DNA from 2 places in the Clostridium sp. MB05 genome. Region 1 is predicted to be linked to the other one. Evidence: riboswitches for the same ligand, from Rfam matches in the RefSeq annotation. Region 1 holds a riboswitch; the other holds the start of a gene.
The links. A riboswitch is a leader RNA that binds a small molecule or an ion and turns the genes downstream of it on or off. The one in region 1 is predicted to bind magnesium.

Region 1 (12,190 bases):
ATATTTATTCAACTTTGTAGGTAGACCTGACAAAACTCAATATTGGGTAAGACAAATTTATACAAGAGAAACATGGAATACAGGATATGCAAGTGGAGCAGTTAAAGAAAAGCTGTATAGATTAGCTCCAGATGGATACCTAGAAACAATGGATGATGATGCCGGAACTATGGCTATGATGTTTGTTTCAGCAGCAATGGGTATATTCCCTATGACGCCAGGTGATACAACATTCCAAATAGGTTCACCATTCTTTGAAAGAGTATCTTTAGATGTAGGAAATGGAAAAACATTCACAATTGAAGCAAACAATGTTTCAGATGAAAATCAGTATATTCAATCAGCAACATTAAATGGACAATCATTTAATCGTACTTGGGTTGACTATTCTGAAATCACAAGAGGTGGAGTATTATCTTTTGAAATGGGAAATCAACCTTCTGATTGGGCAAAAGATGGTGTTACAGCTAAATCAAGTAGTGATAAAGCAAATACAGCATCTTATGATGACGATGAAATCGCTTATTCAACAGGAATGTTTGAAGAGTCTAAATTAAATGATGGCTCTTTTGATCAAAAGTTAGAAATTACCTTAAAAACAAATGAATTTACAGGTGATGTAAATGAAGATTTAACAGCATTAGGAAAAATTAAAATTTCTAACCTTCCTAAAGGTCTCAAAGCTTCAGCTGTAAAAACAGATAAAAATAAAGTAGTTGTTTCATTGGATGGAAAAGCTGAACGTCATGCTTTAAATGATAGTATTAGCAATCTAACAATTGAAATAACAGACTCTGCAACAAAAACACCTATTACAAATAGTATTCGTAAAATAAAAGATAACATTAAAGTTATGTTTGATGATGATCAATTATCATATTCATTAACTGAGTTTAAGGAAGGTAAAAATGATGATGGTTCTATAATAGATACAGCTACAATTACTTTAAGCGGTGATTCAGTATTTACTGGAAACCTTAATGAAGATTTTGTAGAGACAGGAAAAGTAAGAATAACAAACCTTCCTGAAGGATTAAATTCAAAAGCTGTAAAAACAGGAGATAAAACTGTTGTATTAAGTTTTGAAGGAAAAGCAAAAAGTCATGATTCAGATATTGAAATTGAACTTTCATTTAGTGATGATGCATTTGATGGAGCTAAAGCTAGTGAAATTGGAATGAGTTCTTGCGGAGGAATGACAGCATTATTATTAGATTTTGATTATGATCATACATCTAAATTGAAAAGAACTATTGCAGAAGCAGAGTATATTAGAGCTAGTGCTTATACCAAATCATCTTATCAGGTTTTATTAGATGAAATTGAAAAAGGAAAGCAGCTTTTAGAAAAAGAAAATGCTAGTAGCAAAGAAATAGAATTAGCTATTGCTAATATTGTAAATGCTCAAGAACATTTAATTATTCCAAGTGATGGATTTTCAAGATTAGAAGCTGAAAAAAGTGATGCATGGTCTGGTGAAAGCTTAAGGAATGAAACTGGCAATTTAGGTGGGACATATGATGGTGCTTGGATAAGATATGATGGACTTGATTTTGAAGGATTAAATACATTAATCTTAGGACTTCGTTATGATAATGCAAGTGATCGTTGTGCAAGTGATAGTAGTCTAGAAGTAAGAGTAGATGGAGTAGATGGTCAATTAATTGGTACTGTTGAGTTACCTACTACAGGAAAAGCATGGGGGACATATAAAACAATTCAAGTGGCTATGGATAATCCTGAAATATTAAAAGGTAAACATGATGTATACTTTGTTTTTAGAGGAACAACTGGTGAAAAACCTTATGTAGCAAATGTAGATTATTTACAATTTAGAGAAACAGCAGTTGACAGTACAGTTAAGTTAGAAGCTGAAAGAAGTGATAACTGGTCTGGTAATGACTTAAAGAATGAAGCTAGTAATTTAGGTGGGACATATGATGGTGCTTGGATTCAATATAACAATGTAAACTTTGATAATCTTGATGCAAAAAAAATCAATGTTAGATATTCTACACGTGTAGATGCTTGTGCTTTAGATGCACGAATTGAAGTGAGAGAAGGAAATAAAGATGGAGAGTTATTAGGAACTGTAAATATGCCATTAACTACTGGATGGACTGACTATCAAGTTGTTAGTGCTGAATTAAATAAGACATTAACTGGTGTTCATAATCTTTGCTTTGTGTTAAGAGGAACTACTGATAGTAGACCATATATTGCAAATATAGATTATATGGAATTTGAAAAAGCAGCCGTTCGTCATATTGAAGCAGAAAATAAAAATGATTGGAGTAATGGAGAATTAAAAATTGAAAATAGTAAAGATAGCAGTGGAAAAGAATTAACTAATGTTGGAGGAACAAGAGATAATTCATGGTTACTCTATAATGGTGTTCAATTTAATGGAAAGACACAAATGTCAGTACGTTATTCTCATAATCCATCTAGTGCTGGTAACAATTCAAGAATGGATATCTATCTAGATAATATGGATGGAAATCCAGTAGGATCAATTGAATTACCAACTACAAATGGATGGGCAAATTACACAGTTGTAAAAACAACATTAAACCAAGATATTACTGGAAAACATAATGTGTATGTAAAATTACATACTGAAGGTTCTAGTAAATGGGTAGCAAATATTGATTGGTTTGAATTTGAAGAACCAACTCCAGAAGCTGATAAATCTAAGTTACAAGCAAAATATGATGAAAACAAAGAGATTCTTGAAAATTCTGGTGAATATCATTATGTAGGATTTAATATTTTCAAAAATAAAATGCTTGATGCTAATAAAGTATTGGAAAATAAAGATGTAACTGATAATGATGTAAGAGTTGCTATTAAAAATATTGATAATGCTATTGCTACATTGCAATATAAGATTGCTTTTGAATTAAATAATTGTCTTCTTGAGCTAGAATCAAACAATGAAGCTGATTATACAAGTGATAGTTATGCAAGGTTTATAGAAGCTATTCAATATGCTGAATCTATTAAAGATGGTAGTGAATACGATATTTATAAAGGTGCTTATGATGGATTAATAGAAGCACATTCACAGTTGACTTTATTAAATAGAAATGACTTAAATGAAATGATTAAACGTGCTGAATCAATTGATTTAGATCAATATTTAGATGAAGGAAAATCAGAATTTAAAGCAGCTTTAGAAAATGCTAAAAAAGTTTATGAAACAGTTTCATTAACACAAAAACAAGTTGATGATGCTACAAAGTCATTAGGACATTCTATAAATGCTCTAAAGAAAATTCCAGAAAGTGTATCTAAGGATGAACTTAATAAGCTTATCAAAGAAGTTAAGTTATTAGATCAAACTAAATATACAGAAGAATCATGGAATGCAATGATGGATGCATTAGCAAAAGCAAAAGAAGTTGCAAATAATGAAAATTCTACTCAGGAAGAAGTAAATGAAGCTTACAGAAATCTTGAAAATGCAAAGAACTCTTTAGTTGAAAAAGATAATAATGACGGTAAGCCAGGTAATGGGGACAATAACGGAGATGGAAGCAACAATGGAAATAATGAAGATAAGCCAAACAATGGAGGAAAACTCCCTAGTACAGGTGGTACTTCATCAGTTGCTTTATCATTACTAGGCGTTGCGATGGCAACATCTGGAATGGTTATCTCTAAGAAGAAAAAAAATAAATAAATGGATAAATATCTGTAAATTAATGTTCGATTGAGTGTTAAATTAATTTAAGAGCCATAAAGCAATTTATGGCTCTTATTGTATTTATTATATTATAATTTTTTAAATTGCTTGGTAATATAACCACCCTTAAATTGAGGAGGTTCATAAGAAACTATAAAGGCATTTTTCTCTAAAGATTGAATTAAAGAAATAACTTCATTTTCTCTACTTCTATGAGAAATAATTTCAAGTTTATATCTTTTCTCTTTATTCATTCTTTCTCCTTCATAAGTATTAACACCAAATTTTAAATCTCTTAGTTTAGTTACTAATTTAGAATTATATAGTGTTAAATTTACATCTATTGATCTATATCCAATGGCAAGTTTTTCTTCAATTCTACCTCCAAGATAGATATCTATTCCATAGCCTAAGATATAGGCTCCTATATTTAGAAAATTCTTTAAGTCAGAAAATACAATTCCAAGACTTACTATGTAAATTATGGCTTCTAAAAAAGCAAACATTGAGGCTTGAAGTTTTTTACCTTTAACAAAAAATGTAGTTCTTAGTGTTAGAAGTGGAACATAAATTAGCTACAAAATAAATATTGCTAATGCATTTATCAAAGTAATCCCTACTATAGTTTTATAATTTTATTATAAGTTAAGTAGATAAAAGTTTCATATAAGGGAAATTAAAGTATAGACAGAAATATGTAGTATTTAAGATAATAATATAGATAATGTTTTATTTTGGAAATAATTATTTGAAAAAATTAATATATAATTGTACACATTTTGTTTTGATAATTGTCTTATTTATATAAGGCCTTATTTTAAGAAGGGAGGAATAATGGATAAAGATTTAATTATTAATTTATATAAGCAACAGTTTAATATTATTTGTCTTTATTTAATAAAGTGTGGATGTAGACCTAGTGATGTTGAAGATATAGTTCAAGATAGCTTTATAAAAGCAATGGAATACATAACAGAAATAAACATTAGAAATCTACCTTCTTGGCTATTTAAGGTTTCTATAAATAATTATAAAAATATGGTTAAAAGAGGTAAAGTTATAAATTCTAAATCTATTTATGAGGATAACTTTTATGAAGAATTAGTAGATAATTTCAACTTAGAAGAAAATATTATAAATAAAGAAAAATCGCAGAAAATTTTACAGACTTTAAATTTATTAAAAGAAGAATATAAGAGCTTAATTATACTTAAATATGAAATTGATTTAAGTTATAAGGAAATTTCTATTTTATTAGGATTAGATGAAAATACAATTAAGGTGTATTTGTATAGGGCAAGAAATAGTTTTAAAAAGGAGTGGAATAAAATAAATGAAGGATATAGATAATTTTTTAGATGAGAAAAAAATAAAAAAATCTATGAGAATAGCAAAACTTAAACTAACTATAAAAATAGTTATCATATCAGCTTTAGTTTTTATAATAGGAAGTTTTATTAATAATAAACTATCTTTAAAGTATAGTGAGATGTCATATGAAAAACAAGAGGCAATAGTAAAACTAACTATACCAAACGGATATATAAGTGAAGCAAATGATTTATTAGGAGTATTAGGTGGAACAAGTTTTAAAAAGATTTCTAAAAGTATTGCTGGCAGAAATATAATTATAGATGATTCTATAACTAGGTTTGGCATTAATGGAAATGAAAGATATAATAGTCGATTTGATAGAGTAGTTGGTATGGGATATGGTAATTACAATAGTGATTGGCCTGTATATACTAATGAATATGGATATAGAAAGTTAAGATTTTTTCATCCTGAGATAGACTATAAAGAATATCAAAATGACTTAGATTATATAGAAAAAATACCCAATGGAAAGGTGGTCGAGTTAGCAATTTCCTTTGATAAACCATATAAAATTTCTGAGTTGTATATGATCCAGAGTAAGTTAAAAAATACTGATATAACATGGCTATGGTTAGATGAATTTACTGATAAAAAAATGGAAGAGTTTAAATATAAAATTGATAATTATGATTCTAAATCAAGTGGAATAGAAGAAGTAGAAACTATTGGGATAGAGTGTTATAATTCTAAGAATTTTAATAGAGATGAGTATAATGAAAAATATAATGAGTTAATAGAGAGATTAAGCAAAAGTCCTTATATGAATCATAAACAGTTATATGATGAAATAATGGAAAGAGGAAAGACATCAGCTGATGATGCTGAAATTTTAGGGATAGTAGTTCATGGAACTAAGGAGGAATTAAAAGAAATAGTTGGATTACCAATTATAAAGGCTAGTTCTTTTGGAATAGTTGCTGATCCAATATATTAAAGGTGCTGTCGCATAATGTAAAATGCAGAATTTAGAATTTGAAATTAAAGAAAAAACTCCCTTAGGAGTTTTTAAAATTAAATTATATAAATAAAAAGGCATTCTTTAATGTCAGAAGGTATATCACTTTATAGACTTGCTATAGATTCTGAAACAGGTAAATTAGATGTAATTGTTAATGGACATAGTTAGAATTATAAACAAAAAATACTTTGTACTAATAATTAGCACAAAGTATTTTTTATTAATTTAAGTCCACATATTTATTCGTAAAAGTTTCTATTGTTGACCAATAAAGCTCAGGATTTACTTTTGATGCTTTAGCATGTCCCGCTCCTTCAATAGTAAGTTTTTCTTTTTCAGAACTCGTAGCGGTATATAGTTCGTCCATCATTAAATATGGAACAAAGTCATCTTTATCACCATGAATAAAAAGTATTGGAGTTTTAGATTTTGAAACTTGATTTAATGCTGATGCTTTTCTTAAGTTATATCCAGCTCTAAATTTTGATACTAATGAAGAAGCATGCATTACAGGAAAGTCTGGAAGTGAATAAAGCCCCTTTAATTTATGAGAAAATTGATTCCAAACAGATGTATAACCGCAATCTGCTATAATTGCCTTTACATTATTAGGTAAATTTTCACCAGATACCATAGAAACAGTAGCAGCTCCCATAGATACTCCATGAAGTATTATTTCTGTATTTTCATAATTTTTAATAATTAAATTTATCCACTCTATAATATCAAGTCTGTCATTCCATCCCATTCCAATGTAACTACCTTCGCTATTTCCATGAGCTCTTAAATCTGGGATCAAAACATTATAACCCATATCATAAAATTTTCTAGCATAAAGGTTCATATCGGAACCTTCACAAGTATATCCATGAACAGTTATTACCCACTTGTTAGTAGAATTTTCGTTTAGTATTTTATATCCATGCAATTTTAAATTATCAAATGAAGTTATATATTCATCAGAAAAGTTTGAATTACTGGTTAGCCAATTTACATCTTCATTTACAACTTCTCCAATTGTATCTTCAGATTCTTCAGGTTTACCAAAAATAATATCTTTGGAAGTTTTTGGATTAAGAGCTAAGTTATAAAAGTAATTTCCTACAAAGCCTAAGGCGCCAACTGATAAAGTGGCTAAAACACCAGTTGAAAGTAGTACTATATTTTTCTTTTTCATAGTTACCTCCTTGGATCGTTCTAATATTATTAAGGGTTATTTTATCACTTTTAAATAAATTTCACAATAAATTATTTGAAAGTGACTTTAGAATAATAATATGAATTAAATTTTAAAAATTGATCTATAAACTTACTTTTTATAATTAAATTAAATAAAAATATTAAAAAGGGTTGACAAATATAGAGTAATTTCATATGATGAAGTAGAATTAGAAATTAAAATTCGAAAATTAAATATCTCGGTAGGTGAGGTTACCACAAGGATAAGGGTTGCTGCCGCAAAATAGTGGAGACACTATGAGAAGGTTAGCAGTCTATGTCGAATCCAAGGCATAGACTAATGCAATTTCATCGCCTTGTGAAGCTGAAGCTTGAACGATGGTGAAACAATTTTTTTGTTTTATATTTTTATTGCAATTAATTATTGCATAGTTTAGGAATTTTATTTCCCTTACCATTGTTTTAGCTTTGGTAAGGGTTTTTTATTTTTAATCAATTTTATGTTTATATATTTTGAATTTTTGGAGGTGAGAGGAATGGATGAAGAGAGTAGTAAGAACATAGACTCATTAGGGAGAAGTATGATTTTCGTAAGCACGATGAATTTATTATGTACTAGATTGTACATTCATTCCTCTTGCTCATTACAATTGAATAATTTACATTAGTATTTCTTTTGGGTTTATGTCTTACTTTCTAAAAAAATATTAAAATCTATTTTTTAGGAGGGAAAGACAATGAAAAAAAGAATATTGAAAAAAAACACTACTAATGAATTAAGATTAGCTGAAACAAAGAATAGATTAATTTCAGCTGCAATTCAAAATGAAAGTGCTATATTAAAGATATATGATACAAGCTATAATGGCTATGAAGAAAGTAAAGTTGAATTAATGAGAGAGAAGTTTGGAAAAAATGAAGTTACTCATCAAAAAGGTGACTCTTTATTAAAAAGACTTTTAGAAGCTTTTATTAATCCATTTACTATAATTTTATTGATTTTAGCAGTTATATCATTCATTACAGATATAGCTATTGTTGAACCAGCAAACAGAGATGCAACATCAGTTATTATAGTAACTACAATGGTTTTAGTTAGTGGAATCCTTCGTTTTGTACAAGAGGCAAGGTCAAGTAAAGCAGCTGAAAAGCTAAGTGAAATGGTTAAGACAACTATAAGTGTAGAGCGTAAAGAAATTGGAAGACAAGAAATTTCAATTAATGAAATTGTAGTTGGAGATATAATTCATTTAGCTGCTGGTGATATGATTCCAGCTGATGTTAGAATATTAAGGTCTAAGGATTTATTTATAAGTCAGTCATCATTAACTGGTGAAAGTGAACCAGTTGAAAAAATAGATAAGGCTATTATAAGTGATTGTAAAAATCCTGTTGAGATGAATAATTTAGCTTTTATGGGAAGTAATGTTATTAGTGGTTCAGCTACAGCAATAGCAATTAATGTTGGAGACGATACAATATTTGGTTCTATGGCAAAGCAAATAGTAGGTAAAAAAGTTACTACAAGCTTTGAAAAAGGTGTAAACTCAGTATCCTGGGTATTAATTAGATTTATGTTAGTAATGGTTCCGATAGTGCTATTCATGAATGGCTTTACTAAAGGAGATTGGATGGAAGCATTTCTATTTGCTCTTTCTATTGCAGTAGGTCTTACCCCAGAAATGCTACCAATGATTGTTTCAGCAAACCTTGCAAAAGGTGCAGTTTCTATGTCAAAGAAAAAAGTAATAGTTAAAGATTTAAATGCAATACAAAATTTTGGAGGTATGGATGTTCTTTGTACTGATAAAACTGGAACACTTACACAAGATAAAGTTGTTTTAGAATATTCTCTTGATATTGAAGGAAATGAAGATAGTAGAGTATTACGCCATGCTTTTCTTAACAGCTATCATCAAACAGGATTAAAAAACTTAATGGATATAGCTATAGTAAATCATGCAAATGAAAAAGATATGATTGAATTATGGAAAGATTATAAAAAAGTAGATGAAATACCATTTGATTTTAGTCGTCGTCGTATGAGTGTAGTAGTTGAAGATAAATATGGTAAAACTCAACTTATTACAAAAGGAGCAATTGAAGAAATGATATCAGTTTGCTCACATGTAGAATATAAGGGGAAAATAGAACCTATTACAGAAAAAATAAAAGATGAAATTCTAGAGACAGTTGCAGGCTACAATAGAGAAGGAATGCGTATATTAGGTATTGCTCAAAAGAATAATCCATCAAAAGTAGGAGAACTTTCAGTAAAAGATGAAGCTGATATGGTTCTAATAGGATATCTTGCATTCTTAGATCCTCCAAAGAAAAGTACAGCTGGAGCAATAAAGGCTCTTGAGGAGTATGGTGTTAATGTTAAAATTCTTACTGGAGATAATGATGCTGTAACATCTTCAATTTGTCATCAAGTTGGAATAAAAGTAAGTAATTTATTGCTTGGATCAGATATTGAAGAAATAGATGATGAACTACTTAGTGAAGCAGTAGAAGAAACTAATGTATTTGCTAAGCTTTCACCACAACAAAAGGTACGTGTTGTAGCGGCTTTAAGAAATAATGGACATACTGTTGGTTTTATGGGAGACGGAATAAATGATGCAGGAGCTATGACAGAAGCAGATGTTGGGATTTCTGTAGATACAGCAGTAGATATATCTAAAGAATCAGCTAACATTATATTGTTAGAAAAAGATTTGATGGTTTTAGAAGATGGAGTAATAGAAGGCAGAAAGATATATGCAAATATCATTAAATATATTAAAATGACAGCAAGCTCTAACTTTGGAAATATGTTTTCTGTTCTAGCAGCAAGTATATTCTTACCATTCTTACCTATGATGCCAATACAGCTTTTAATGCTAAATTTAATTTATGATATTTCTTGTATAGCTATTCCTTGGGATAATGTAGATGAAGATTATCTTAAAGCACCTCGTAAATGGGATGCAGGCTCCATTAGCAAGTTTATGATTTGGATTGGACCAACTAGTTCAGTTTTTGATATTGCAACTTATATTCTAATGTATTTCTTTATTTGTCCATTTGTATTTGGCGGACAATTCCATACACTAAATGAAGTGCAACAGTTAGGGTTTATGGGACTTTTCCATGCAGGATGGTTTGTTGAATCACTATGGTCTCAAACTCTTGTAATTCATATGATTAGGACACCACGTATTCCATTTATTCAAAGCCGTGCATCATGGAAGCTTACAACATTAACAACATTAGGAATAGCAATAGGAACTATAATTCCTTATACAGCTTTTGGAAAGGCTTTAGATATGGTTGCTATGCCAGCAATTTATTTCCCTTGTCTAGTTATAATAATAATTCTTTATATGGCATTAGCAACAGTTTTAAAGAAAGCTTTTATAAATAGATATGGTGAGTTATTGTAAATATTTATTAAAGAAAACAAGCTAAGTTTTAAATTTAGCTTGTTTTTATTTAAGGAGCAATGAATATATATAAATTTAGAGTATTGTTAATTGTTGAATAATTTATAAAATTATGATAAAATACTTTTGCAATAAACTTTTAAAAGGTTATATTAAAAGTTAAGGAGAGAGAAAATTGAGAAAATACAAATGTGTAATATTTGATTTAGACGGAACAATTTTAAATACAGAAAGAATGAATATGATACCTCTCCAAAGGTTAATTAAAGAAGAACTTGGACAAGATATATCATATGAAAGCTTATTGAAATATAAAGCATATGCAGGAAAAAAGACAATAGAAGAATTAGGTTTTAAGGATATAGAGAAATCTTACGATAAATGGGTGAAGTATGTAAATGAATTTGAAGAAGGAGCTACATTATATGATGGCCTTGATGAAGTTATAAAAACTTTATATAAAGAAGGAATCATATGTGCAATAGCAAGTTCTAAAATGAAAAATCAATATGAAATAGATTTTGTACCTACTGGATTGCAAAAATATATTAAATGTGAAGTGTTAGCTGATGATACAGAAAAGCATAAACCTTATCCAGATCCATTGCTTAAGGTTGTCGAAATACTAGATATATCACCAAAGGAGTGTATGTATATAGGTGATACAATATTTGACTTTAAAGCTACAAAAGCAGCTGGTATGGATTTTGGAATAGCCATGTGGGGAGCAGATAGCTTAGATGGTATAGAAGCTGATTTTAATTTAAAAGAGCCAAGAGATATTTTAAAGGAGTTAAATATTTAATGAAAAAAATTGCAGGAACACCAAAGGAACTTAAAAATGTAAATACTTCATTAATAATGAATTCTATAAGGACTAGAGGTAATGCAACGAGAAGTGAAATTGTTAAAGATACAGGAATAAGCCATACAACTGTAAGAGGAATACTTAATGAATTAATTGAAATAGATGAAATAATATCTATTGGATTGGATGAATCGAGCGGTGGAAGAAGAGCAGAAAGATATAAAATTAATTCTAATAAAAGGTATGTAATAGTACTTTCAGTAGAAGAAGCAAAAATAGTATATAGAGTGGTAAATGCTTTAGGTGAAGTCTTAGAAGAAAATGCTAAACTAATAAATGGTGTAGAGGATACTAAAACTATAATAGATGCCATAGAAGGTTTATATAGAGTTTATTCTAATATAGAAGGAATAGGAATTAGTGTACCAGGAATAGTGACTAAAGATGGGTTCTTATCTGGAATTAAGATGGAAGAGTGGAAAGAGATAAAAATAAAGAAACAGCTTGAGGAAAAGTATAAAATTCCGATAATATTAGAGAATGATATAAACTCAACTTCTATAGCTTTTTATAATAATTATGTAGAAGAGAATAATTGTAGAAGTATGAGTCTTGTGTATATAAGCTTTACTTCATTAGGGGTAGGATCAGGAATAATAGTAAATGGAAATGTTTTGAAAGGTGACGATGGATATGCAGGTGAAATTGGTTTTATACCTATGCAAGATACATTTTTAAATGTTGCTATTATG
Region 2 (12,190 bases), 630 kb from region 1:
TCAAGAAGAGTTATGTGTATGCGATTTAGCTGCTTTATTAAATATGACTCAATCAGCGATTTCACATCAACTTAGAGTATTAAAATCAAATAGATTAGTTAAGTTTAGAAGAGCTGGAAAAGTAATATATTATTCATTAGCAGATGATCATATTGAGCATATATTTAATGAAGGATTTAAGCATATTATTGAATAAGAAAGTGGGGATAGAAATGAGTAGTAATGAAATAAAATTGATTTTATCTGGATTAACTTGTGCGAATTGTGCAAATAAAATTGAGACTAGAGTTAATAATTTAAATGGAGTTAAAGAAGCCACTTTGAATTTTACAACTTCAAATTTAATTATAGAATTAAATGGAGAGAAACCAACAGAAGAAGTAATAGAAGAAACAAAATCAATAATTAAAAAGCTAGAGCCAGGAGTTAAGGTATTTGATAAAAATGATAATAATAACATTACTGAAAATGTTAATAGATGTACAAGTAGTTGCTGTTCTATAGAAAGCGATAGTGATAAAGAAAATCATAATCATGGGAAGGAACATTCTCATACCCATTTAAGAGGAGAAGATCATGGACATTCTCATGATGATTCACACGGACACTCTCATGATCATTCACATGGAGGAAAAGTTGGTATAAAGGAGAACATTAGGTTAATAATAGGTGCAATAATATATATAGTTGCTATCATTTCAAAAGAAAATTCAATGATATCAATAATACTTTTTGCTCTTAGTTATGTTTTAATTGGAGGAGAAGTAGTTTTAACAGCTATAAAGAATATATTCAGAGGAGAAGTATTTGATGAAAACTTCTTAATGACAGTTGCTACTTTAGGAGCCTTCTTCGTAGGTGACTTTAAAGAAGGGGTAGCAGTTATGTTATTTTATGAAATAGGAGAGGTATTCCAATCTTATGCAGTAAATAGATCTAGAAAATCAATAACATCTCTTATGAATATAAGAGCTGAATATGCTAATATTTTAGTAGATGGAAAAGAAGAAAAAGTTAAACCAGAAACAGTCAATATAGATGATATAATAGTTATTAAGCCAGGTGAAAGAGTACCTTTAGATGGTGTTGTATTAGATGGAACAAGCTTTGTAGATACATCAGCACTTACTGGTGAATCAGTTCCAAGGGAAGTTTCTGTGGGAGAAGATATCTTAGCAGGATTTATAAATACAAATGGTGTTTTAAAAGTTAAGGTATCTAAAAACTTTAAAGAATCAACAGTATCAAGAATTTTAGAATTAGTAGAAAATGCATCTAATAAAAAAGCACCAACTGAAAAGTTTATAACTAAATTTGCAAGAGTATATACTCCAATAGTTGTATTTTCAGCTTTAGCGTTAGCTATAATACCTCCATTAGTTATAAAGGATGCAAGTTTTTCAGATTGGATTTATAGAGCTTTAATATTCTTAGTTGTATCTTGTCCTTGTGCATTAGTAGTTTCTATTCCTCTTGGATTATTTGCAGGGATTGGAGGAGCATCTAAAAAAGGTATATTAGTTAAGGGTGGAAATTACCTAGAAGCTCTTAAAGATGTTAATACAGTTGTTTTTGATAAAACAGGAACTTTAACTAAAGGAGTTTTTAAGGTAACAGAAATAAATAATAATAATAATAATATTTCAAAAGAAGAATTAATAGAGGTTGCGGCTATAGCAGAAAGCTTATCAAATCATCCAATAGCTCAATCTATTATAAAGGAATATGGAAAAGATATAAAAAATGAAGAGTTAAGTGATTATGAAGAAATATCAGGACATGGAATTAAAGCCTTAATTAACGGAGCAGAAGTTTTAGTAGGTAACTATAAATTAATGGAAAAGTTTAATATAAGTTATAATGATATAGCATCAATTGGAACAATAGTTCATATTGCTATAAATAATGAATATAAAGGTAATATAGTTATATCCGATGAAATAAAAGAAGGTGCTAAGAAAGCCATAGAAGGCTTGAAGGAAGCCGGGGTTTCTCAAACTGTTATGTTAACAGGTGATAATAAATCCGTGGCAGAAAAGGTAGCATCACTAGTAGGCGTTGATAAGGTATTTTCAGAATTATTACCAGGAGATAAAGTTGAAAAGGTAGAAGGTTTAATAAAAGATAATTCAACTCAAGGAAAAGTTATATTTGTTGGAGATGGAATAAATGATGCACCAGTTTTAGCAAGAGCTGATATAGGAGTTGCTATGGGAGGAATAGGTTCAGATGCAGCTATTGAAGCCGCAGATGTAGTTTTAATGAAAGATGATCCAGAAGCTTTAGTTACAGCCATTAAAGTTGCAAGAAAGACAAATAAAGTTTTATGGCAAAATATAATATTCTCATTAGGAGTAAAAGTATTAGTATTGATTTTAAGTGCTTTTGGAGTAGCAACAATGTGGGAAGCAGTATTTGCAGATGTAGGAGTAACTTTAATAGCAGTTCTAAATTCAACTAGATGTTTAAAATAATTTTATAACTATTTTATTGACAAATTTCATCATATTAAATATAATGAATTAGGTTGAAAATTTTCAGGCGTAAGGGAAGCATACAAGATCATTATCTTGTTTACAAAGCTTTGAGAAGCTTTGTATAAATTTGAGACTTATGTATAACGGATCTGCTACGTTATACATAAGTCTATTTTTTATAACTAAATATAATTAAATTAATTTTTATTGGAAAATATTTTATTAAATGTTTATTAAGTATATAATCTATTTTTAGATTTTAAGAAAAATAAAAGAAAATTTTGAAACTTTGTTAAATACGTAACTCAAGTTGTTTTAAAATTTTAATAAAAGTGTTAAAATATATATTATAAATTTGGTAATAATAAAGTTTTAATATATGAAAATAAATTTGATTAGGAGAATGAAGGTTATGGATAAGAAAAAGAATATTTCTATGGCTGTAATTAAAAGACTGCCAAAATATCATAGATACTTACAAGAGTTGTTAAGAAATGATGTAGATAGAATTTCTTCAAAAGAGTTAGGAGAAAAGATAGGCTTTACAGCGTCACAAATACGCCAAGACTTAAATTGTTTTGGAGACTTTGGCCAACAGGGTTATGGATATAATGTAAAAGATTTATATAATCAAATAAGTCTAATATTGGGATTAAATAAAGAATACAAAGGAATAATAGTTGGAGCAGGAAATATAGGTCAGGCAATAGCAAATTACAGTAGATTTTCTCAAATAGGGTTAACTATAGAAGCTATATTTGATGCAAATCCTAAGCTTATTGGAATGAAAATAAGAGATATAGAAATACAAGATATTGATAACTTAAAATATTATTTAGGAGATAATAGTATAGATATAGGAATAATTTGTGTTCCTAGAATAAATGCACAAAAGGTTAGTGATACTTTAGTAGAAGGTGGGGTAACGGGCATATGGAATTTTGCTCCAGTTGATTTATCTGTACCTGAAGAAGTAACAGTTGAAAATGTTCATTTATCAGAAAGTTTACTAACATTAATATATTTACTTCATGATAAAGATGAAAGTAAGTAGTTACATTAAAAAATTGCCTAAAATTAGAAATATTTATTGCAAAAGAAAATTTAAGAGTTTATAATAATAATTGAAGCGGGGGCTTCAATTATTTTTTTTGTTAATTGTTACAATATTAACAAATGGTTTATTTATTAAACATATAGATTATTAAAGAATTTTTGATATGTTTAGTTAAATATGTCACATTAAAGGGTATAAAGTATAGGTTTGAGAAGCTTATATAATTAAAGATTAATGAAAAATTGAATAATTTTATATAAGTATAGTTAAAGGGAGGACTTTATTATGGAGTTAAAGAATGTAATTCTTGAAAAAGAGGGAAATCTAGCTATTGTTACAATTAATAGACCTAAAGCTTTAAATGCTTTAAATTCAGGGACTTTAAAAGATTTAGATGCAGTTTTAGATGATTTAGAAAATGATCAAAATATTTACTGTGTCATACTAACAGGATCTGGGGAAAAAGCTTTTGTTGCTGGAGCAGATATTTCTGAAATGAAGGACTTAACTGAAGATGAAGGAAGAGAATTTGGTCTTTTAGGAAACAAAGTTTTCAGAAGATTAGAAAAATTAGACAAGCCTGTTATTGCGGCTATATCAGGATTTGCTTTAGGTGGTGGATGTGAATTAGCTATGGCTTGTGATATAAGAATAGCTTCAGAAAAGGCTAGATTTGCTCAACCAGAGGTTGGTCTTGGAATAACACCAGGATTTGGAGGAACTCAAAGATTACCAAGATTAGTTGGTGAAGGAAAGGCCAAAGAGCTTATTTATACTTGTGCAACTGTAAAGGCAGATGAAGCTTTAAAAATAGGCTTAGTTAATAAAGTTGTAGCACTAGAAAGTTTAATGGAAGAAGCTAAAAATATGGCAAAGACTATAATAGCAAATGCTCCTATAGCAGTAAGGTTATGTAAAGATGCTATAAATAGGGGGATGCAAGTAGATATAGATAAAGCTATAGAAATTGAAGCCGAAGATTTTGGTAAATGCTTTTCTACAGAAGATCAAAAAGAGGGCATGGAAGCATTTATGGAAAAGAGAGCCAAAAATTTTTCTAACAAATAGTCAGAAAAAATAAAATATAAAAAAAATTCAAATTAAAATAATTAAAAATATTTAAATTAAGTAAATTCATATAATTAAAAAAGGTTCAATATCAAGGAGGTATATTAAATGAATTTTCAATTAACTAGAGAGCAAGAATTAGTGAGACAAATGGCTAGAGAATTCACTATAAATGAAGTAAAACCAATTGCTGCTGAAATTGATGAAACTGAAAGATTTCCAATGGAAAACGTTGAAAAAATGGCCAAGCTTGGAATGTTAGGAATTCCTTTTTCTAAAGAGTACGGTGGAGCAGGTGGAGACACGCTTTCTTATATATTAACTGTAGAGGAGCTATCAAAGGCTTGTGGAACTACAGGGGTTATAGTGTCTGCCCACACTTCTCTTTGTGCATCTTTAATAGAGCAGTTTGGAACTAAATATCAAAAAGAAAGATATTTAAAAGATCTTGCAACAGGTAAAAAACTTGGTGCTTTTGGTTTAACAGAACCAGGAGCAGGTACAGATGCAGCAGGTCAACAAACAGTAGCAGTATTAGATGGAGATAATTATATATTAAACGGATCAAAAATATTTATAACTAATGGAGGAGTAGCAGAAACATTTATAATATTTGCTATGACAGATAGAAGTAAAGGAACAAAGGGAATATCAGCATTTATAGTTGAAAAGGATTTTTCAGGATTCTCAATAGGAAAGAAAGAAGAGAAACTAGGAATTAGAGCTTCTTCAACAACAGAATTAGTTATGAGTAATTGTATTGTTCCAAAAGATAACTTAATTGGACAAGAGGGTAAAGGTTTTGGTATAGCTATGAAAACTTTAGATGGAGGAAGAATAGGTATAGCAGCTCAAGCTTTAGGAATAGCAGAAGGCGCATTTGACGAAGCAGTTGCTTATATGAAGGAAAGAAAACAATTTGGAAGACCATTAGCAGCATTCCAAGGTTTACAATGGATGATTGCAGAAATGGATACAAAAATAGAAGCTGCAAGACACTTAGTTTATAAAGCAGCATGCTTAAAGGATGCTAAACTTCCATATTCAGTAGAAGCAGCAAGAGCTAAACTTTATGCAGCAGAAGTTGCTATGGATGTAACAACTAAGGCTGTTCAAATATTCGGTGGATACGGATATACTAGGGAATATCCAGTTGAAAGAATGATGAGAGATGCTAAGATAACTGAAATCTATGAAGGAACATCAGAAGTTCAAAAAATGGTTATTTCAGGAAATGCATTAAGATAATAAGGGAGGATTTATAGATGAATATAGTAGTTTGTTTAAAACAAGTTCCAGATACAACAGCTGTTAAGATTGATCCAAAAACAGGAACACTTATAAGAGATGGAGTTCCATCAATAATAAATCCAGAGGATAAACATGCTTTAGAAGAAGCATTAACAATAAAAGACAATACAGGAGCGAAAGTTACAGTAATAAGTATGGGACCTCCTCAAGCACAAAATGCTTTAAGAGAAGCTTTATGTATGGGAGCTGATGAAGCTATTCTTATAACTGATAGGGCTTTTGCAGGAGCAGATACATTAGCAACTTCAAAGGCTTTAGCAGGAGCTTTAAAAAAGTTAGAGTATGATATAGTATTTGCAGGAAGACAAGCAATCGATGGAGATACTGCTCAAGTAGGTCCAGAAATTGCAGAACATTTAAATATACCTCAAGTAACATATGTTCAAGATGTTAAAGTAGAAGAAGATGGATTATTAGTAAATAGAGCATTAGAAGATGGATATGAATTAATAAAAGTTAAGGCACCAGTTCTTTTAACAGCTATAAAGGAATTAAATGAGCCAAGATATATGAATGTTAAGTATATCTTTGACACAGCTAATAAGGAAATAAAGATTTGGTCAGCTGATGATATAGATGTGAATAAAGATGAATTAGGACTTAAAGGATCGCCGACTAAGGTTAAAAAGAGTATGACTAAAGAAGCTAAAGGAGCTGGAGAAATAATAAATGAAGTTCCACAAGAAGCTGTAAAGCATGTATTAGGAAAATTAAAGGAAAAGCACTATATCTAAGATATATGGGAGGTAAAAAATATGAGTATGGCAGATTACAATGGAGTTTGGGTATTTGCTGAGCAAAGAGAAGGGGAACTTCAAAAGGTTTCTCTAGAATTATTAGGTGAAGGTAGAATGATTGCTGATAAGTTAGGAGTAAAACTAACAGCATTGCTATTAGGAGATAAAGTTAATGGATTAGCAGACACATTAGGAAGACATGGAGCAGATGAGGTTATCGTTGCTGAAAATGAGTTGTTAAAGCATTATACAACTGATGGATACACAAAAGTTATTTGCGATATAGCTAATGAAAGAAAACCAGGAATATTATTTATAGGAGCTACTTTCATTGGAAGAGATTTAGGGCCTAGAGTAGCAGCTAGATTATCAACAGGGTTAACAGCAGACTGTACAGTTTTAGATGTTGATGTTGAAAAAGCAGATTTACTAGCTACAAGACCAGCTTTTGGTGGAAACTTAATGGCAACAATAGCTTGCCCTGATCATAGACCACAAATGGCTACAGTAAGACCGGGAGTGTTCTCAAAGCTTCCAGATGAAGATAGAGAGTTTACTGTAGAAAATGTTGAAGTTAAGCTAGAAGAAGCAGATATTAGAACTAAAATAGTTGAAATTGTAAAGGAAGCTAAGGATATAGTTGATATAAGTGAAGCTAACTTTATAGTAGCTGGAGGTAGAGGAGTTGGTTCTAAGGAAAACTTTGCTATACTAGAAGAATTAGCAGAAGCCTTAGGAGGAACTGTTGCAGGATCAAGAGCAGCTGTGGAAAATGGTTGGATAGAAAGGGATTATCAAGTTGGTCAAACAGGTAAAACAGTAAGACCAAATATATATATAGCATGTGGTATTTCAGGAGCAATACAACACGTTGCAGGTATGCAAGACTCTGATATGATAATAGCTATAAATAAAGATTCATCAGCTCCAATAATGAAGTCAGCAGACTATGGAATAGTTGGAGATTTATTAAAAGTTGTGCCAGAAATGACAGCACAAGTAAAAGAGTTAAAAGAAGAGAAATAGAATTAACATACAATAAATATAATTGACAATTAGCAATAGAAAATAGACAATTAAAGAGTAAATTTAATATTTATTAATTTAGTTTTTTGAATTGTTAATTATTAATTGACAACTATCAATTATAAAGGGGTGTTTAGTAAAAATGGAAAAGATTTTTGTAATAGGCGCAGGAACAATGGGTGCTGGAATAGTTCAAGCTTTCGCTCAAAAAGGATATGAAGTTATAGTTAGAGATATCAAAGATGAATTTGTTGAAAGAGGAATAGCTGGAATAAATAAAGGCTTAAGCAAATTAGTTTCTAAGGGAAAAATGACTGAAGAAGATAAGGAAGCTATACTTTCAAGAATAACGGGAACTACTGATTTATCTCTTGCTGAGGATTGTGATTTAGTGATAGAAGCAGCAGTAGAAAATATGGAAATTAAAAAGACTATATTTGCTGAACTAGATTCAATTTGTAAGGAATCAGCAATCTTAGCTTCTAATACTTCATCATTATCAATAACAGAAGTTGCATCAGCAACAAAAAGACCAGATAAAGTTATAGGAATGCACTTTTTTAACCCGGCTCCAATAATGAAGCTAGTAGAAGTTATAAGAGGTATAGCTACATCTCAAGAAACTTTTGATTCTGTTAAAAATTTATCAGTTGCAATCGGAAAAGAGCCTGTAGAAGTTGCAGAAGCTCCAGGATTTGTAGTTAATAGAATACTTATTCCAATGATAAATGAAGCTACATTTATACTACAAGAAGGAATAGCTTCAGTTGAAGATATAGATACTTCAATGAAATATGGAGCAAATCATCCAATGGGACCTTTAGCTTTAGGGGATCTTATAGGGTTAGATGTTTGCCTAGCTATTATGGATGTTTTATATAATGAAACAGGAGACAGTAAATATAGAGCAAGCAGTCTTCTAAGAAAATATGTTAGAGCTGGATACCTTGGAAGAAAAACAGGAAAAGGATTCTATAACTATTAGAATTTAATAATAAAGAATTAAAACTAGTGGGAGAGTAAAGGAATAAATTCCTAAGCTCTTTCACTTTTTTTTATTTAATATATTGTATATAATATTAGAGGTTCATAATAGTTTAAAGTATAGTTTGTTATAAAATAATATTCATTTTATTGACATGTAGATTTTTATTGCATAGTATATTATTAGGAATAAATATATAATACAAATTGTTAGGTGAGGTTCCTATAAAGAAAAATGCTACTACCCAGAAAAATCTAGAGATTCCAATGGGTTAGCAAGAATCATCGCTAAGGTGATTTTTAATGTAGCTGACATTGTGTCTACGCTTTATAGTGCTAAAGCTCTACGATTATAAAGCTAATGTTATTAACTTTTGTCGTAGAGGGCAAAAGTTTTTTATTTTGAAGGGAGATGTTACTATGGACTCGTATCTGGGGACAATGTATGAATTGAATAGATTTAGATATAAAAAAGATAGGAAAGTCTTAATAGTAGTAATCTCTATTGAAGGATTTTCTCCTATCTAATTTTAGGAGGAAAATTTATGAAGTTAGATATGAATAAGGAAGAGTTAAGAAGATTTTTACTTCATGCTCCACAAGATAAAATTATTAAGTATATAGAAGATATACATCCAGTAGATATATTAGATGTATTACGTGATAATAAAGAAGATATAACTGATATTTTATATAGATTACCAGAGGAATTTATAGCATCAATAATAGATGAAGCTGAAAATGAGGAAAAGTATGAAATACTTAGTCAGTTTTCAGAGAACAAACAAAAAAATATTATTGAAGAAATGTCTTCAGATGAATTAACAGATTTACTAGGGATTTTAGATGAAGGACAAGCGAATAAGATTTTAGCAAAGATGACTGATGCAGATGCTAGAAAAGTTAGGCAATTATTAAGCTATGATCCAGACACTGCCGCAGGGATAATGGCTACGGAATTTATATCAGTAAAAGAGAATATGACTGTAGAGGAAACTTTAAAATATTTACAACAATATGGAGAAGAGATTCAAAATATATATGACTTATATGTAATAGATAATTTTGATAAGCTTAAAGGAATAGTTCCATTAAAAGATTTAGTAGTCTCAGGGTTTAATACTAAGATATCAGATATTTTAAATACTAATGTAGAATGGATTCCCTATAATATGGATCAAGAAGAAGTTGGACATAGGTTTGAGAAATATGGATATTTAACTATGCCTGTAGTAGATAATGCAAAAAGATTACTTGGTATAATAACCTTTGATGATGTGATGCAAATATTAAGGGATGAAAGTACAGAAGATATTCATCGTCTTGGGGGAATAGACAAGGAAGAAAAGATTAATGGAACATTAGGAGAGTCAGTAAAAAGTAGATTACCTTGGCTTGTTATTAATTTAGTTACAGCTATTTTAGCATCAGCAGTTGTAGGGATGTTTGAAGGTACAATAGGACGAGTAGTTTCTTTAGCTACATTTATGCCAATAGTTGCAGGAATGGGCGGAAATGCGGGTACACAAACATTAACTATAATTGTTAGAGGATTAGCATTAGGGGAATTAAACTTTAACAATATTAAGCATACATTCTTTAAAGAGGTCGGAATTGGACTTATAACAGGTTCTGTAATAGCTATTATAATATCTATATTAGGATATATGTGGGAAAGAAATATTGTTTTTGGAATAGTTATAGGCGTAGCCATGGTTTTAAATATGGTTGTTGCTACAATGTCAGGTTATGTAGTACCAATAGTGCTTAAAAAGCTTAATATAGACCCAGCATTAGCTTCATCCATATTTGTAACAACATTTACAGATGTATTAGGTTTCTTCTTCTTCTTAGGATTAGCTACCTTATTATTAAATTATTTAATTTAAAGAGTGATCATATTGACAATCAAAAATAGTAAAATGTTTATAAAATTAAATTTATAGGGAAGTTCATTGAATTTCTCTATTTTTTTTAAACTAAATAAGGTTTATTTTAAAATTATCAATTTGCAATTTTTTATTTTAATTTATATTGTGTTATAATTAATTAAAAGAAGAGGGGAATAGTTCGTTTATGTCTCGGGGATAAATAATATATTAATGAGATATATAGAGGTGAAGAAATGGATTTTAAAAATGTTATATTTGAAGAAGATAAAGCTATAATACAAGGAGTTAAAAACTTTAATATAAAGCAAATATTAGAGTGTGGGCAATGTTTTAGATGGGATAAGATAAATGATTGTAATTACATAATTGTTGCCTATGGAAAAGTTATAGAAGTAATTCAAAAAGATGATGAAGTTACAATATATAATACTAATGAAAAAGACTTTAATAACATATGGTTAAATTATTTTGACTTAGAAAGAAGCTATGATGATATAAAGGATGTTCTTGCAAAGGATGAAATACTTAGAAAAAGTGTTGAGTTTGGGTATGGAATCAGAATATTAAATCAAGATCCTTTTGAAATGCTTATAAGTTTTATAATATCAGCTAGAAATAGTATTCCATCAATAAAGAAAACAGTTAAAAAGATATGTGAAAAATGGGGAGAAAAAGTAGAATACAAAGGAAATGAATATTATACATTCCCAACTCCAAAAGCAATTAAGGAATCCACACTAGAGGAAATACAAGAAACAGGTGCATCTTTTAGAAGTAAGTATATAGTTGATACTATTAAAAAAGTTAATGAAGCTCTAGTAATTAAAGAGGATATAGAATTAAATCCTACTAAGTATGAAGAAAGACCAGAAGTATTAGATTTTGATTTAGAGTACATAAAATCATTAAATGATGATGAATGTCATATAGCACTTCAAAAGTTTATGGGAGTAGGAGCAAAAGTTGCTGATTGTATAATGTTATTTTCAATGGCAAAACATTCATCTTTTCCTGTAGATGTATGGGTTAAAAGAGCAATGATTCATTTTTATGTTGCTCCAGATGTATCTTTAAATAAAATGAGAGTATTTGCTAGAGATAAATTTGGTGCTTTATCAGGAATGGCACAACAATATTTGTTCTACTATGCAAGGGAAAACAAAATAGAAGTATAAAAAAATAGGGTTGGAATAGCAAGGATGCATCCAACCTTATTTTACTTTATTATGAATTTTTATCAATAAATAAAGTTCCATCACTTTGAATTTCAGCATAAAAGACATCCTTAATTGAATTTATATTTTGCTTAGCGAGTTCAGCTTTTACCCACTTCTCATCTAAATTAAATTCTTTTAAATTATGCTTTATTATTTTACCATCACTAATTATTTCAGAAGGAATATATTTTATCTCGGAAACAGGTATTTTCATATCTGACTTATTTGGTTGATGATGCTCAGGCTTTTTCATTACACTTAAGCTTCCGTTTGGCTCTAATATAGCATATTCCACTTCTAAAATAGAGAAAACACTATTCTTTCTAAGTAACATTGAAAGATCATCAATATTAAGACCGGTTGAAAATAAAGAATCTTTCATAATTTTACCTTTTTTTATCAAGATAGTTGGTTGTCCGTC

Region 2: another riboswitch for magnesium. It lies ahead of mgtE (magnesium transporter); the one in region 1 lies ahead of mgtA (magnesium-translocating P-type ATPase).

The regions. Positions count from the first base shown of each region.
Region 1 covers NZ_CP174370.1:1,401,705-1,413,894, forward strand. Annotated here, with positions in the region: gene ACH36K_RS06530 (GH92 family glycosyl hydrolase) at 1-3,685, shown strand, start outside; gene ACH36K_RS06535 (DUF5698 domain-containing protein) at 3,778-4,260, opposite strand; gene ACH36K_RS06540 (RNA polymerase sigma factor) at 4,523-5,038, shown strand; gene ACH36K_RS06545 (anti sigma factor C-terminal domain-containing protein) at 5,022-5,999, shown strand; gene ACH36K_RS06550 (alpha/beta hydrolase) at 6,244-7,200, opposite strand; M-box (ykoK) riboswitch at 7,434-7,593, shown strand; gene mgtA (magnesium-translocating P-type ATPase) at 7,940-10,630, shown strand; gene ACH36K_RS06560 (HAD family hydrolase) at 10,806-11,435, shown strand; gene ACH36K_RS06565 (ROK family protein) at 11,435-12,190, shown strand, end outside.
Region 2 covers NZ_CP174370.1:775,777-787,966, forward strand. Annotated here, with positions in the region: gene ACH36K_RS03900 (ArsR/SmtB family transcription factor) at 1-196, shown strand, start outside; gene ACH36K_RS03905 (heavy metal translocating P-type ATPase) at 213-2,474, shown strand; gene ACH36K_RS03910 (redox-sensing transcriptional repressor Rex) at 2,890-3,531, shown strand; gene ACH36K_RS03915 (short-chain-enoyl-CoA hydratase) at 3,820-4,602, shown strand; gene ACH36K_RS03920 (acyl-CoA dehydrogenase) at 4,711-5,850, shown strand; gene ACH36K_RS03925 (electron transfer flavoprotein subunit beta) at 5,868-6,647, shown strand; gene ACH36K_RS03930 (electron transfer flavoprotein subunit alpha/FixB family protein) at 6,669-7,676, shown strand; gene ACH36K_RS03935 (3-hydroxybutyryl-CoA dehydrogenase) at 7,819-8,661, shown strand; M-box (ykoK) riboswitch at 8,860-9,022, shown strand; gene mgtE (magnesium transporter) at 9,206-10,549, shown strand; gene ACH36K_RS03945 (DNA-3-methyladenine glycosylase family protein) at 10,786-11,727, shown strand; gene ACH36K_RS03950 (YetF domain-containing protein) at 11,777-12,190, opposite strand, start outside.